One region of the Pseudoalteromonas simplex genome, then DNA from elsewhere that is predicted to be linked to it. Evidence: predicted binding sites of a transcription regulator. Region 1 holds the regulator's gene; each other region holds the start of a gene.
The links. The regulator MetJ, encoded in region 1, represses methionine synthesis genes. The targets are predictions, from matches to a motif close to TAGACGTCTAGACGTCTA.

Region 1 (5,194 bases):
CGACGCAATCGCCCTGCTCAGTATTAGCAAGAACGATGTTCGCTACCGCATGATAACGATCTGCCGAGCTTAAGCTTGAGCCACCAAATTTATGAACAATATTTACCATTTTTCTACCACAATGCCGTATGTGCTGGCGTTAACTTAAATGACGCGTTTTGTTGTGTATCTTGCTGTGCTTGCTTAGCTTCAGCTTTTGTAACTTGCAGTCCTTGACCTGGCTTAACTAAATTGAAAACACGGTCTAAATCAGCAATGAGATCTTTTACGTCTTCAATGCCTACAGAAATACGGATCAAGGTATCGCCCACACCAGCTTCAAGACGTGCTTTAGGCTCCATGCCTGCGTGGGTCATTGTTGCAGGGTGACAAATCAAACTTTCTACCCCACCTAACGACTCAGCAAGGCTAAAGTCTTTAAGGCTTGTTAAAAACGCAGCAGCATCGTTGATGTCGCCTTTAATATCAAAGCTCACCATGCCACCAAAACCGCGTTGCTGTGCTTTAGCAAGCTCATGTTGTGGGTGAGAAGCAAGGCCAGGGTAATAAACTTGGCTCACATAAGGAGAGCTTTCTAAATACTCAGCAATGGCAAAGGCATTTTCTTGGTGCTGCTTTAGGCGTACATTTAAAGTACGTAAACCACGAAGCGTTAAGTAGCTGTCAAATGGTGCACCAGTAATACCGATATTATTCGCCCACCAAGCAAGCTCGTCGCCTAGCTCTTGCGTTGCAGCAATCACTGCACCGCCCACTACATCAGAGTGACCATTGATGTATTTAGTGGTTGAGTGCACAACAATATCAACACCAAACTCAATTGGGTTTTGTAATGCAGGTGATAAGAAGGTGTTATCAGCCGCAACCAAAGCACCACACTGCTTAGCAATACTAGTGATTGCTTTAATATCTGTTAAACGCAAGATTGGGTTACTTGGCGTTTCAATCCAAATCAACTTAGGTTTAATCGCTAAAATTTCTTGGAGATTTTCAGATTTAGTTAAATCCAAAACTTTTAGTTTTAACAGGCCACGCTTTTCAAGCGAGGTGAATAAACGATAACTACCGCCATAACAGTCATGTGGGATCACTAACGTGTCGTCACTGTTTAACAGCTGAGTGGCTAAATGCACAGCAGACATACCTGTTGCAGTGATAATACCTTTAGCACCACCTTCAAGCTCAGCTAAGGTTTCAGCTAAGATATCGCGATTTGGATTACCGCTGCGACCATAGTCATACTGGCGCTTAGTATCAAAATCAGCAAACGAATAGGTGGTTGATAAGTATAAAGGAGGCACAACCGCACCATGATGTTTATCGGCTTCAATGCCGTGACGAACAGCAATCGTCGCTTTATTTTTTTCGCTCATTTCATCACCTATTCTTTAATTGGATGTTTAGACGTCTAAAAGGTTAGATGATCAAATATGAGAAGTCAAAGCATTTATCGCTTACACATAGAAGTTTATACATTTACACCACTAGATGGCCAAATAACTAGTATTTGACTATCTTTTTTAAAGAGATAGAATTTCCGCATCTTGCGCTGTGAATAAGGCGTAAATCACTGACAACCGAGGCAACGAAACAACTTATGGCTAAATGGAACGGTGAATACATTCACCCATATGCAGAACACGGTAAAAAATCAGAACAAGTAAAAAAGATTACCGTATCAATCCCACTTAACGTATTAAAAGTATTAACTGACGAGCGTACACGCCGCCAGATCAATAACCTGCGTCATGCGACGAACAGTGAGTTATTGTGTGAAGCTTTCTTACATGCTTTTACAGGTCAACCATTACCAAATGATGACGACCTACGTAAAGACAACCCTGAAAAGGTACCTGAAGAAGTTAAAAGAATTATGCAAGAAATGGGATTAGATATCCCAGTGCTTGATTCAGAATAAGTATTTCGGCCATCGGATCACCGCCGATAATCGCAGATATAAAAAAACTCAGCCTAGGCTGAGTTTTTTATTGAGCGTTATACCTAAGGCTAATTTAGTTTAACGCATGTAATCTTCTGGCATATCGATTTGCGCCACACCCGACTCTACTGCCGCTTCAGCAACAGCACGTGCAATACGTGGTAATAAACGCGGATCCATGGGCTTAGGAATGATGTACTCGGCACCAAACTCAAGTGACTCAACGCCAGCCGCTTTTAATACTTCACTTGGTACAGGCTCTTTCGCGATGCCACGAATAGCATGAACTGCAGCAATTTTCATTTCATCATTAATTGCCGTTGCACGAACATCTAACGCGCCACGGAAAATGAATGGGAAACAAAGCACGTTATTTACTTGGTTAGGGAAATCTGAACGACCCGTTGCCATAATTAAATCGTTACGCGCGCTGTGTGCAACTTCTGGAGCAATCTCAGGATCTGGGTTTGAGCATGCAAACACGACTGGCTTGTCTGCCATCAGCTTAAGATCATCTGCAGTTAACAGATTAGGACCTGATACACCAACGAATACGTCGGCATCAGCAATAACATCTTGTAATGTACGCTTATCGGTATTGTTAGCAAATAATTGCTTATACTCGTTTAAGTCATCACGACGTGTATGGATCACACCTTTACGGTCAAGCATATAAATGTGTTCACGCAGTGCGCCACACTTAATTAAAAGCTCCATACAAGCAACAGCAGCAGCACCAGCACCTAAGCATACGATGATAGCATCTTCGATATCTTTGCCTTGCACTTCAAGGGCGTTAAGCATACCAGCAGCTGTAACAATAGCGGTACCATGTTGGTCATCGTGGAAAACGGGAATATCACAGCGCTCGATAAGCGCTTTTTCGATTTCAAAACATTCTGGTGCTTTAATATCTTCTAGGTTGATACCACCAAACGTATCAGCGATGTTAGCAACCGTATTAATGAAATCTTCTGTTGTGCGGTGTTTAACTTCAATATCAATTGAGTCAAGGCCAGCAAAACGTTTGAATAGTAAGGCTTTACCTTCCATTACAGGTTTTGATGCAAGCGGACCTAAGTTACCTAAACCTAAAATTGCGGTACCGTTTGAAATAACTGCAACCATGTTGCCTTTGCCTGTGTATTTATAGGCGTTTGCTGGATCAGCAGCAATTTCACGGACTGGTTCAGCCACACCTGGGCTATAAGCTAAAGCGAGATCGTTAACCGTTTCGGCTGGCTTGGTTAGTTCAACACTAATTTTACCTGGAACGGGGTGAGCGTGGTAATGTAATGCTTGTTCACGAAAATCTGACATAACGCGATAGTATCCTGCAAAAAGTTAAAAAGTGAGAGAGCTTGCATCAGTACGATACCTGTAATGTATAAAAATTCCAAGTATTATCAGGTCTATCCTGTTATATGCTATATCGCTTAATTTTAAAGGATTTCCCAACAATTTCTGCGCATAGTTGCGATTAATCAGACATAAAAATTCATCTATTTATGATCTTTTAAGCACGTGTTGTTGTATTTTATACGCACGTACACTGCAATTAGCCGAAATTAGCCCAAAACAGCTATTTCAACGAAGTTCACAGCATTTACTAACAAAGTTATTTAAATTTCTTATTTTTAATAACTTTTATGAAAGTTTATACAACAAAGAATATAGCCAAGGGGTGGCGCTTTGTCTGCAAAATTAGCGACATAATGGGCATAACAACCAGAAATAGTTATGCAAGATACATAAGTGAAGACGATAAGTAAGTGGCAGCTTTAATAATGAGTTTTGTAAATTTTAGGCATAAAAAAAGCACCCTAAGGTGCTTTTTTTAACTAAACAGCAGAGATTACTTCTTGCTGCTAAGTGCACCGAAGCGCTTGTTGAAACGATCAACACGGCCGCCAGTGTCTAAAATCTTTTGCTTACCAGTGTAAAACGGGTGACACTCAGAACATACGTCTAAGTGGATGTCTTTACAAAGAGTTGAGCTAGTTTCGAATTTGTTACCACATGAACAAGTTGCAGTGATAGCTTCGTACTTAGGGTGAATACCTTCTTTCATAGGGAACCTCTAGTTAAGGCCGTATCGCTCTCCAAACCCGAAGTCTGGCACCATACGCAGTTAATACAATTAATAGGCCGCGTATTTTATAGCTCAAGACGCCTTACGACAAGCTTTAAATACATCTTTCGCTAAAAAAATAACCAAGTGGTCTGTTGTTCAGTATTTGTTGGTAGGTTTTTAACTGCAATTTTAGTACATTATCTTTCTATCTTTGTTTCAGTTGAGTTGTTATGCACTTTGTAGAAGTTGCCATAAAAGTCCCTTTACAGCGTACCTTCGATTATAAAGTTGAACAGCTGCTGCATAGCCCTGAGTTAAAGCCAGGTATGCGGGTTCGCGTGCCATTTGGTAGTCAAAAAAAGGTTGCCGTGGTACTGGCTCTTAAAACATCAACCGATGTTCCCGCTGACAAAATCAAGCCGATTATTGATGTTATAGACGACACGCCAGTGTTATCTGAACAACATTTAGCATTACTAAAATTCACAGCACGCTACTACTGTTACCCATTGGGCGAGACCATTCATACGGCACTTCCGGCTGCATTAAGGCAAGGCGAATGCCCAGATAAAACCAGTATTAATATGGTTGAGCTGACCGATAAAGGTGCAAAACTGCCGTCATTAAAAGCAAAAACTCAGTTAAGTTTATTAAAACAGCTAGCCGAGTCGGGCAAGTCATCGGTCACAGAATTAAAAGCGCTCGGATTTACAAAAAAAACCATCGACAGTCTGCTTGATAAAGAACTGATCACCCAGTTTATTGAGCATGATAACCAATGGCAGCAACGCGCGCCGACTGTCGGTAGCAAGCCGGTGCTTAATAAAGAGCAAGCTGTTGCCTGCACCAGCATTAACCAAGCTCGTGGCTTTACAAGCTTTTTGCTTGAAGGAGTTACCGGAAGTGGTAAAACCGAAGTGTATTTGCAATGCCTAGAAGAAGTACTGAAAAAAGGTCAGCAAGCCTTAGTATTAGTGCCTGAAATTGGCTTAACACCCCAAACTGTCAACCGCTTTCGTCGTCGCTTTCCCGATACCCCAATTATGCTATGGCACTCAGCACTAACAGATAACGAACGCTTACAAACTTGGCGTTTTTGTGAAAAAGGCAGCTGCGCCATAGTGATCGGCACACGTTCAAGTATTTTCTTACCTTTTTTATCACTTGGCATGATCATCGTT
Region 2 (5,194 bases), on a different contig from region 1:
GTAATGCTACGCGCTTCTTCGATAGCGGCGCGAATTGCATCAGGGTTATGACCATCAACATCGCTAACTACGTGCCAGCCGTATGCTTTGAAGCGCGCTGGTGTGTCATCGCTGAACCAACCTTCTACTTCACCATCAATTGAGATGCCGTTGTCATCCCAAAACGCAACTAGTTTACCTAGGCCTAATGTACCGGCTAATGAACAGGCTTCGTGTGAAATACCTTCCATTAAACAGCCATCACCCATGAATGCATACGTGAAGTGATCAACAATATCGTGGCCTTCACGGTTAAACTGTGCAGCTAGCGCTTTTTCGGCAATTGCCATGCCCACTGCATTTGTGATCCCTTGACCTAATGGACCCGTAGTAGTCTCAATACCTGGTGCATATCCATACTCTGGGTGACCCGGTGTTTTTGAGTGCATTTGACGGAAGTTTTTAATTTCCTCTAGTGGTAAGTCATAGCCACTTAAGTGCAGTAGAGAATAGATCAGCATTGAACCGTGGCCATTCGAAAGAATAAATCGATCTCGGTCTGCCCACTCTGGATTCGTTGGATTGTGCTTTAGATAATCGCGCCATAGTACTTCTGCGATATCTGCCATGCCCATAGGGGCGCCAGGGTGACCAGATTTGGCCTGTTGTACTGCGTCCATTGATAAGACGCGAATAGCATTTGCAAGTTCTTTGCGTGATGGCATGAATTCTCCTACCTTTATGTATTTGCGCTGGTTGTTTATGAAGCCCCATTCTTACTTATTGTAAGGGTACAGTGCAATTAAAAATCCGCATTAAATGCACCATTTATGGGCGTTTGTTAAGAACAATACGTTATTACTAATTTTAAATGGACGTCTAGGCGTAAAATTACTATGCAAACATATTTGTTTTAGATAAAATACGCCCCTTAATTTTTTAGCGCTATTACCGACGTTTGTGAAGCGCAATATTTGTGAGCAGAAATACAATGGCAAAACATTTATTTACTTCTGAATCTGTTTCTGAAGGTCATCCGGATAAAATCGCGGACCAAATCTCTGACGCGGTTCTAGATGCTATCTTAGAGCAAGATTCTCATGCCCGTGTTGCATGTGAGACTTACGTTAAAACTGGCATGGTGATGGTTGGTGGTGAAATCACAACTAGCGCTTGGGTTGATATCGAAGAAATCACACGTAAAACAGTACGTGAAATCGGTTACACGCACTCAGACATGGGTTTCGATGCTGACTCTTGTGCAATCCTAAACACTATCGGTAAACAATCTCCAGACATCAACCAAGGTGTTGACCGTGCTCGACCTGAAGAGCAAGGTGCTGGTGACCAAGGTCTAATGTTCGGTTACGCATGTAATGAAACTGACGTGTTAATGCCTGCACCAATCACTTATTCACATCGTCTAGTTCAGCGCCAAGCTGAAGTTCGTAAAAGCGGTGAGCTTAACTGGTTACGCCCAGATGCAAAATCTCAAGTAACGTTTGCATACGAAAATGGCAAGCCTGTTGGTATTGATGCCGTTGTTCTTTCAACTCAACACTGTGATTCAATCTCACAAAACGACTTAGTTGAAGCGGTAATGGAAACGATCATTAAGCCAGTTCTTCCAGCTGAGCTAATCTCTAGCGCAACTAAGTTCTTCATCAACCCAACTGGCCGTTTCGTAATCGGTGGCCCAATGGGTGACTGTGGTCTTACAGGTCGTAAAATCATCGTTGATACATACGGCGGTATGGCCCGTCACGGTGGTGGTGCTTTCTCTGGTAAAGATCCATCAAAAGTTGACCGTTCAGCTGCATATGCTGCTCGTTACGTTGCTAAAAACGTGGTTGCTGCTGGCCTTGCTGACAAATGTGAGCTACAAGTTTCTTACGCTATCGGTGTTGCAGAGCCAACATCTATCAGCATCGAGACATTTGGTACAGGTAAATTAGAAGAAGCGCGTCTAATCGAATTAGTACGTGAGCACTTCGACCTACGTCCTTACGGCTTAATCCAAATGCTTGATCTTGAGCGTCCTATCTATCAACCGACTGCGGCATACGGTCACTTCGGTCGTGATGAGTTCCCTTGGGAGCGTACAGACAAAGCAGACGCACTTCGCGCAGCTGCTGGCCTGTAATAGGTTAGATAAAATGAAAAAAGCGCCTTTTGGCGCTTTTTTTATGAACACGAACCTAACTGACTTATTAAGTTATCTCGCGAGAACTGATTATTGGTTAATTGCTCTGTCAGTGCTTGTAGCGTTTTATAAACGCTTTTTAGCGATACCTTATTGCTCAACCAATGCGGGATTGAGCCACCCGGATCAGCATAGGCCTGATGGCTTACCAATAAATTACTTTGCTGCTCTTCTAAACGCCAATAAGCCCTGAGCTCTTTAATACGCACAACCCCAGAGACTTCTGCTTTAGCGTATGGCTGACTGATAATTTTTAGCTCTGTTTTATGTTCACCTAAGGCATGATAACAAGAGTAACTCACCAAATCGCGATCTAACACCGGCCAAGGCGAGTTAAAGTGAGTGTAAACAAGGGTTTCTGAGGGGCTTAAGCGCTCCATTAAAGTCACGCTTTTAACATTTTCGAGCCAATTGGGCGCGTTGTCGGTATCACTTAACAGCGCCATAAAGTCACTGGCCTTAGCATTTTTTACCAGCACAGAAGCATTAATTTCTATAATGCCAGTTTCGTGCTTTTTATAGCTAACCTTTATATCGTCTTGCTGTTTGTAGGTTTGCCATTCAATAGGGTTAGCCACTGCCGAGAGACTCAAACATGCTAACCCTATCCATAGGCACAAGCGCATTTATTTAAAACCAATAAGGGTCTGTATTAAATGACGCGTGGCGACTTTGCTCCATTGCACTGACCAAAAATTCTGACTTTTGATCAAGCCATGATTGAATTTTTGTTAGCTCTAAGTCGTCTTGCCCTGCACATAACTGCTTTAAGTACTCAAGGGTGCTTAACTCATAAATACCATGAGAGATATCAACCCACGGCATACGAAACTCGTTTCGATCTTCTTTATCGAACAAAGCGCCTAAGCAGTTGCCGCTGAGTAATGAGTTTTCAAGGCGGGTGCGCAGTGCCAAATAGTCTTTATCTGTAAACACTTGCTGCTCAGGAATAAGTTCGTGCATATCGTGCCAATCTTTAGCAAATAAACGCTTAGCAATATCGGCAACAGGTTTTTCAGCAGCTTGAAACTCAGTTTGCCCCCATGACTTACGCCATTGTTTTTCAATCAACCAGGTTGTTAATTGTAATAATAAGCGATTGTATCGGGTGCTATGGAAAAGTTTTTCGATATCTTCAATGCTTGGCTGCAACTCTTTTAAGTCATTAATAACTTGAGTGAGCTCAGGCGCACTGTTGATTTTTTTGTAGTACGCATGGCGCTTAGATGTGTAGGTTTTTAGCTGAATAGCATTTTCAACCCATGCTAATTCGCTTAATAACCACTTTAATTCTGTACGTAATGAGTCGGTATCGTCTTTACTAACAATATCGTCAAACAGCCAAAATGTATGGCGAATCAAACGAATACCGTCGGTGACACGCTTAAGGGTTTTTAAGCTTGGTTTTATGAAGTAGCAGGCTTCATGTTTTTGTACAAAGCGAATCGCGTAGTTAATGCTTTCTACTAAGGCTTGTTCTTGGGTTGCACCACGTTTTAGTGGTACAAAACCAATTGATTTACTTGCTTTTAATGGTTTGTCATCTGCAAGACGATAACCTCGAGCAGCTTTAGAATAAAGCCCTAAGCGAACATGGCTTTCACTAACCAGTTTATCTGCCAAAGCAAACAACTCATTGCGACTACCTTCAATCAGTTCGATTTCAAGTTCAGAGATTGGCTCAACTTGGCCCGATGCCGCCACTTCACCTTTATCTAATACCACTTCAATTTTTGCGCCATTTTCGGTTTCGAGTAACCAAGTACGGCGTATAAAGTTAGTGCTAAAAATTGGGTATAGGTTTTCTGCGATGGCAGGCACTTGCATACCATGCGGCCAAATAGCAGCATCAAATGCAAGTAAATCAGGGCGATTACCTGACAGTGGCAAATTGTATTCAGGGCGCTGATGTAAGCCACCCACCACTTCGCCAGCAAGCTTGATGGTTTGCTCACACTCACCATCACAACAGCGAGTACGAAGGCCAATATCTAAAGCACGTAATTCTCGGCTTGGCGTATCGTAATAAGCATTTTGTAAGTTGCGTGACGGTTTATTGGTAACGGTTTTTGCAAATTGGGTAATTAATGCGGGGATCAGTGGAACAACGGCATCTGACACCAAAAACTTCAGTTCTATCTCAGTATCCATTCGCTTTGCGGAGTACATTTAAAATAAATAAGTGATCAAAATAAACAAAGCAGACTGTTAATGCAAATTTTTTCCTGTTTTTTGCGGTTAAGCCCACGCACGGATTACAATATCAGCCTTGCTATTAATAGTTGAAATCCCTACTATCTCTATACATAAAGAAATTATAAATTTAGCCACTTCTAGGCAAGATCACATTAACAAGGTAGATTGATGTTAAAACAGTGTATTTTTGGGTTGCTCCTTGCGGCCACCTCTTTTATTAGCTACGCAGAAGAAGCACCAAGCAGCGACAGCCAAAACACCGCCTACATAGTCGATAACCTGTACACCTTTATGCACTCAGGTCCAAGCAAAAACTACCGCATTTTAGGTTCAGTCGATGCAGGCACACAAATAGTGTTATTGTCGGGTGAAGATAATGGCTACTTTAAAATTCGTGATGATAAAGATCGTGAAGGTTGGGTAGAGTCAAAATTTGTTACTGAAAACGCGGGTATTCAACAACAGTTTCAAGCGCTGAATAACGACATGACGGTAATGCAAGAGCAGCTTCGACAAGCTGAAATTGAACTACCACAACTACAAGAGCAGAACAAATCACTAACAGAGCAAAACCTAGCGCTTAGCAAGCAAATTGAAGCACTTAAAAGTACCATTGAGTCTGAGCGTAACGCTAAGCAAACAGCCAGTGCCAAAGAGAAACGTCAGTTATTAACTTATGGCGGCGCAATTGCGTTCATCGGCTTACTACTTGGTATTATCCTAACTGTGGTGTTATCTCGTCGTAAACGTTACGACGGCTGGGCATAAACCTCCTCCCCATTTTGACAAAAATAAACCCTGCATTTTGCAGGGTTT
Region 3 (5,194 bases), on a different contig from region 1:
GCCCGGTTTTTTCTCCACCGGGCCTTTTTTCTTTGTTGTTTTTAAAATCGAGCAGCTTGCTCTACTACAATGCCATGACGAGCCGCTAAACGGCGATGGTCTTTATCATAACCACCACCAATCACGGTTGCGACAGGTACATTGTGTTCAAGGCAGCGTTTGAGAACTAAATGGTCGCGTTGTGCTATCCCTTGCCAGCTTATATCAAGTTTTCCTAAGCCATCTTGCTGCCATACATCTACACCTGCATCATAAAGTACTAAGTCTGGGTTTAGGGTGTTTAATAAATAACTCAGCGTATTGTCAACAACGCCTAGGTATTCACTATCAGCGACATTCGGTGCTAAACCTATATCTAAATCGCTGGCTGATTTTCGAAACGGAAAATTCTTTTCACAGTGAATAGAGCAGGTATAAGCATAGGGCTGATGCGCCAGCATTGCTGCGGTACCATCACCTTGATGAACATCTAAATCAAAAATAAGTATATTGGTTACTTCACCACTTTTTATCAGGGTTTCGCTGGTGAAAGCGAGGTCGTTTACCATGCAATAGCCTGAGCCAAAATCAGTATGAGCATGATGAGTGCCACCCGCTAAGTGGCAAGCAATGCCATGTTTAAGAGCTAAACGTGCTGTTTGTAAGGTGCCCAGAGGCGCAGTAAAGGTACGTGCCATCAGCTCTTTTGACCAAGGTAAGCCAATACGGCGCATCGCTTTTTCATCTAAGCGGTTGTGCCAAAGGTCGTGGATATAATTTTCGCAGTGCACTAACTCAAGGGGCTCAGGGCTGCCAAGCATCGGTTGAGTTAGGTTGTCATTTATTAATCCAAGGTTTTGCACATGCTCATATAAATAAGCAAACTTACTCATCACAAAGCGATGGTTAGGATCGAAACTAAACGAGTAATTTGGATGATACACCAAGGGTAAGTGGGGATTTAACTGCATAGCTTATTAAATAGCTGAATTTGCTACAGCATAACGAATCTAACGGCAAATGTTTACTCTGGCGCGTGAATTAAATGAGCTAACTCGCGATGTAATAATGCCTCATCACCCAGGTTGAGCTCAATCAATCGTTTTAAGTGAGTAATACTATCAATATCGATATGTTCGCAGCGAAGGCCTGCATGCTGATGCTCAACATGGCACAGCTCCACTTGCATTTTAATCTCGATAGTTGATTCTGGCAGGGTAAAGATTAAGTCAGCTTTACTATGAATAGGCACTAAAAATGAATCACTTTTAGTAATGAGCGCACCTTGCAAAGATAGATCAAGTAACTGACAGTGATAGTCGTTATCTTCGATACGAAGGACCGCAGGGCAAGAAAATAATACCCGCGAAAACTCTCTGCGTTCATTCATAGCTGTATCTCCAACTTTAGTTACTTAATAGTATAGATCATAATGGAGTGAGTGATAGCAAAGCTTAATACAACAAAAAAGCCCCTGAGTAGGGGCTTTTTGAGTATCAGCTAATTAGCCAATTTTTTTGTATTTAATACGCTTAGGTTGTGCCGCTTCTGCGCCTAAGGTTTTCTTCAACCACTCTTCGTATTCTGTGTAGTTACCATCGAAGAAGTTAATTTGGCCTTCGTCACGGTAATCAAGAATATGTGTAGCAATACGGTCAAGGAACCAACGGTCATGCGAGATACACATTACACAGCCAGGGAACTCTAAAATAGCGTTCTCAAGTGCACGTAGTGTTTCAACGTCTAGGTCATTGGTTGGCTCATCCAGTAGTAATACGTTGCCACCTGCTTTTAATAGCTTAGCTAGGTGTAAACGGTTGCGCTCACCACCGGATAGGTCTTTAACGAATTTTTGTTGGTCGTTACCTTTGAAGTTAAAGCGGCCAACATAGGCACGGCTTGGGAATTCAAAGTTACCAATTTTTAATACGTCTTGGCCGTTAGAGATTTCTTGGAAAACCGTGTTGCTTTCGTCCATGTCGCCACGGAACTGATCAACCGTTGCAAGCTCAACAGTGTCACCAACAATGATCTCACCGCTATCTGGCGTTTCTTCACCACTTAGCATTTTGAATAGCGTTGATTTACCCGCACCATTGGCACCGATAATACCTACGATAGCGCCTTTCGGCATTGCAAAGTTTAGGTCATCGATTAATACGCGGTCGCCAAAGCTCTTCTTCAGGCCTTTCACTTCGATAACTTGATCACCTAAGCGTGGACCCGGTGGAATGAATAGTTCATTCGTTTCGTTACGCTTTTGGTAATCGTTTTGCTGAAGCTCAGAGAACTGTGCCATACGTGCTTTAGACTTAGCTTGACGGCCTTTCGGGTTTGAACGAACCCATTCAAGTTCTTGCGCGATTGATTTTTGACGTGCTTTTTCAGATTTCTGTTCTTGTTGTAAACGTAAATCTTTTTGCTCAAGCCACGATGAGTAGTTACCTTCCCAAGGAATACCTTCACCACGGTCAAGCTCTAAAATCCAACCTGCTACGTTATCTAAGAAGTAACGGTCGTGGGTTACAGCAACCACGGTACCTTCGTAGTCGTGTAAGAAACGCTCTAACCAAGCAACTGACTCAGCGTCTAAGTGGTTGGTAGGTTCGTCAAGAATAAGCATATCTGGTTTTTCAAGTAGTAAACGACAGATCGCAACACGGCGACGCTCACCACCCGAAAGGTGTTCAATTTTTGCATCCCAAGGTGGAAGGCGTAATGCATCAGCTGCACGTTCTAACACGTTGTCGATATTGTGACCGTCGTGCGCTTGGATGATAGCTTCAAGTTCGCCTTGCTCTTTAGCAAGCGCATCGAAGTCAGCACCGTCCATTGCATACTCGTTGTATACTTCATCAAGGCGGTTTAGTGCATTTTTAACTTCGCTTACTGCTTCTTCTACTGTTTCGCGAACTGTTTTGCTTTCGTCTAGCACAGGCTCTTGCGGTAAGTAACCGATTTTAGTGCCTGGTTGAGGGCGAGCTTCACCTTCAAAGTCTTGGTCAACACCAGCCATAATGCGAAGTAATGTTGATTTACCTGCACCGTTTAGACCTAGCACACCAATTTTTGCGCCTGGGAAAAAGTGTAAAGAAATATCTTTTAAGATAGTGCGCTTAGGTGGCACAACCTTAGAAACTCGACTCATCGAGAATATAAACTTATCTGGTAACACCATGAAAGGAGCCTTCAATTTATAAGAAAAATTAACAGCAAGTATTGTATACCCAAACTACCTCAAAATACAGAATTCAGCGTTTATGATAGGCTTATCATCAAGGTGTTATTTACTCAAAGAGTCATACATTTTAATTAATGACCACTCAGAAACACCACTTCATTTGGACATCTAAACATCTAGAGGTTGAAATTTCTAACTATCCGTTCATAATTAGCAGTCAGATAAGTATGCTCGGAGCCAGCTATGCCCATTACAGTAAAAGATGAATTGCCAGCCATTGCAAAATTACGCCAAGAAAACGTGTTTGTAATGCCAAAAAGTCGCGCGAAAACGCAAGAGATACGCCCAATGCGTTTGGCCATCTTAAACTTAATGCCAAACAAGGTTGAAACCGAAGTGCAGTTTATTCGCTTGTTAGCTAATTCACCGCTACAAGTTAATGTTGAGCTGTTGCGCTTAGATACTCACCGCACCAGTAGTCACTCTGAGCAGCACATGGATACGTTTTATCGCTATTTTTCAGAAGTGAAAGATAATAACTACGATGCCATGATCATAACAGGCGCGCCGCTTGCTCATTTAGAGTATGACGAAGTTGCTTACTGGGACGAGCTAAAAGTTATTTTAGATTGGGCTGAGCAACATGTTACGTCTACGCTGTTTTCGTGTTGGGCGGCCCATGCGGGTCTATATCATCACTATGGCCTTAAGCGCGAACTTAAACCAAATAAATTAAGCGGCGTATTTACCCATAAAAGTTATTTTGACCATGCAGCACTCACTCGTGGTTTTGATGATACCTTTTTAGTGCCACACTCTCGTTATGGTCATATTGATATCGATAAGATCACTGCCTGCGAAGAGCTGGTGGTGTTAGCCGGATCAGAGCGAGTTGGTGCTTACTTAATTAAAAATAAATCAGGCAGCCAAGTGTATATTACTGGCCATCCAGAGTACGATGCTCATACCTTAAAAGGGGAGTATTTACGCGACCAAGAAAAATCAGCGGATGCGCCTAAGCCAGAAAACTACTTCCCTGACGATAACCCAGACAACGAACCGTCGAAAACGTGGCAAAGCCATGCCTTTTTATTGTTTTCGAATTGGTTAAACTATTATGTGTACCAAACTACACCGTATGATATTAACTTAGTTAGCCAAGATGTAAGGACTAACAACTATGCCGAGTAATGCAGTGAATAAACGCGAACAATTAAACGAGGCGCTAAAACAGCGAATTTTAATCCTCGATGGCGCGATGGGCACCATGATCCAAGAATATAAATTAGAAGAACAGGATTATCGCGGTGAGCGCTTTAAAGATTGGCATGTACTTATTAAAGGCAATAACGATTTATTAAGCCTAACTCAGCCAAAAATCATTGCTGATATTCACCGTGCTTACTTAGAAGCCGGTGCCGATATCATCGAAACGAATACCTTTAATGCCACGACTATTTCGATGGAAGATTACGACATGGCGAGCCTTAGCCGCGAAATCAACTTCGAGTCAGCGAAGCTTGCACGCAGCGTGTGTGATGAACTTGAAGCAAAAGATCCTAGCAAACCGCGTTATGTAGCCGGTGTACTTGGGCCAACGTCAAAAACCTGTTCTATTTCACCAGATGTAAATGACCCAGGTTATCGTAATATCAACTTTGATAAGCTGGTGGCGGCGTACGTTGAGTCAACACTGGCACTGATGGAAGGTGGTGCTGATCTTATTTTAATAGAAACCATCTTTGATACCCTTAATGCAAAAGCGGCTTCGTTTGCTGTAGAAGAAGCATTCGAGCAAGCTGGTCGTAGTTTACCTGTGATGATCTCAGGCACCATTACCGATGCCTCAGGCCGAACTTTATCAGGGCAAACCACAGAAGCATTTTATAACTCAATTCGCCATATTAAACCGCTATCAATCGGCCTTAACTGCGCCCTTGGCCCTGACTTACTGCGCCAGTATGTTGAAGAGTTATCGCGCGTTTGTGAAACCTTTACCTCGGTGCATCCAAATGCAGGTTTACCGAACGAGTT

Region 2: the regulator MetJ is predicted to act here: its motif matches at 852-869, upstream of metK (methionine adenosyltransferase).
Region 3: the regulator MetJ is predicted to act here: its motif matches at 3,322-3,339, upstream of IRQ78_RS15155 (homoserine O-succinyltransferase).

The regions. Positions count from the first base shown of each region.
Region 1 is NZ_JADILN010000004.1:244,850-250,043, forward strand. Features, by position in the region: gene metL (bifunctional aspartate kinase/homoserine dehydrogenase II) at 1-109, opposite strand, end outside; gene metB (cystathionine gamma-synthase) at 114-1,373, opposite strand; gene metJ (met regulon transcriptional regulator MetJ) at 1,598-1,918, shown strand; gene IRQ78_RS10405 (malic enzyme-like NAD(P)-binding protein) at 2,018-3,259, opposite strand; gene rpmE (50S ribosomal protein L31) at 3,795-4,010, opposite strand; gene priA (primosomal protein N') at 4,244-5,194, shown strand, end outside.
Region 2 is NZ_JADILN010000003.1:225,109-230,302, forward strand. Features, by position in the region: gene tkt (transketolase) at 1-704, opposite strand, end outside; gene metK (methionine adenosyltransferase) at 971-2,122, shown strand; gene IRQ78_RS08520 (START domain-containing protein) at 2,164-2,775, opposite strand; gene IRQ78_RS08525 (CYTH and CHAD domain-containing protein) at 2,813-4,333, opposite strand; gene IRQ78_RS08530 (TIGR04211 family SH3 domain-containing protein) at 4,547-5,146, shown strand.
Region 3 is NZ_JADILN010000008.1:100,133-105,326, reverse strand. Features, by position in the region: gene IRQ78_RS15170 (histone deacetylase family protein) at 42-950, opposite strand; gene IRQ78_RS15165 (PilZ domain-containing protein) at 1,004-1,369, opposite strand; gene ettA (energy-dependent translational throttle protein EttA) at 1,484-3,157, opposite strand; gene IRQ78_RS15155 (homoserine O-succinyltransferase) at 3,404-4,351, shown strand; gene IRQ78_RS20670 (homocysteine S-methyltransferase family protein) at 4,341-5,194, shown strand, end outside.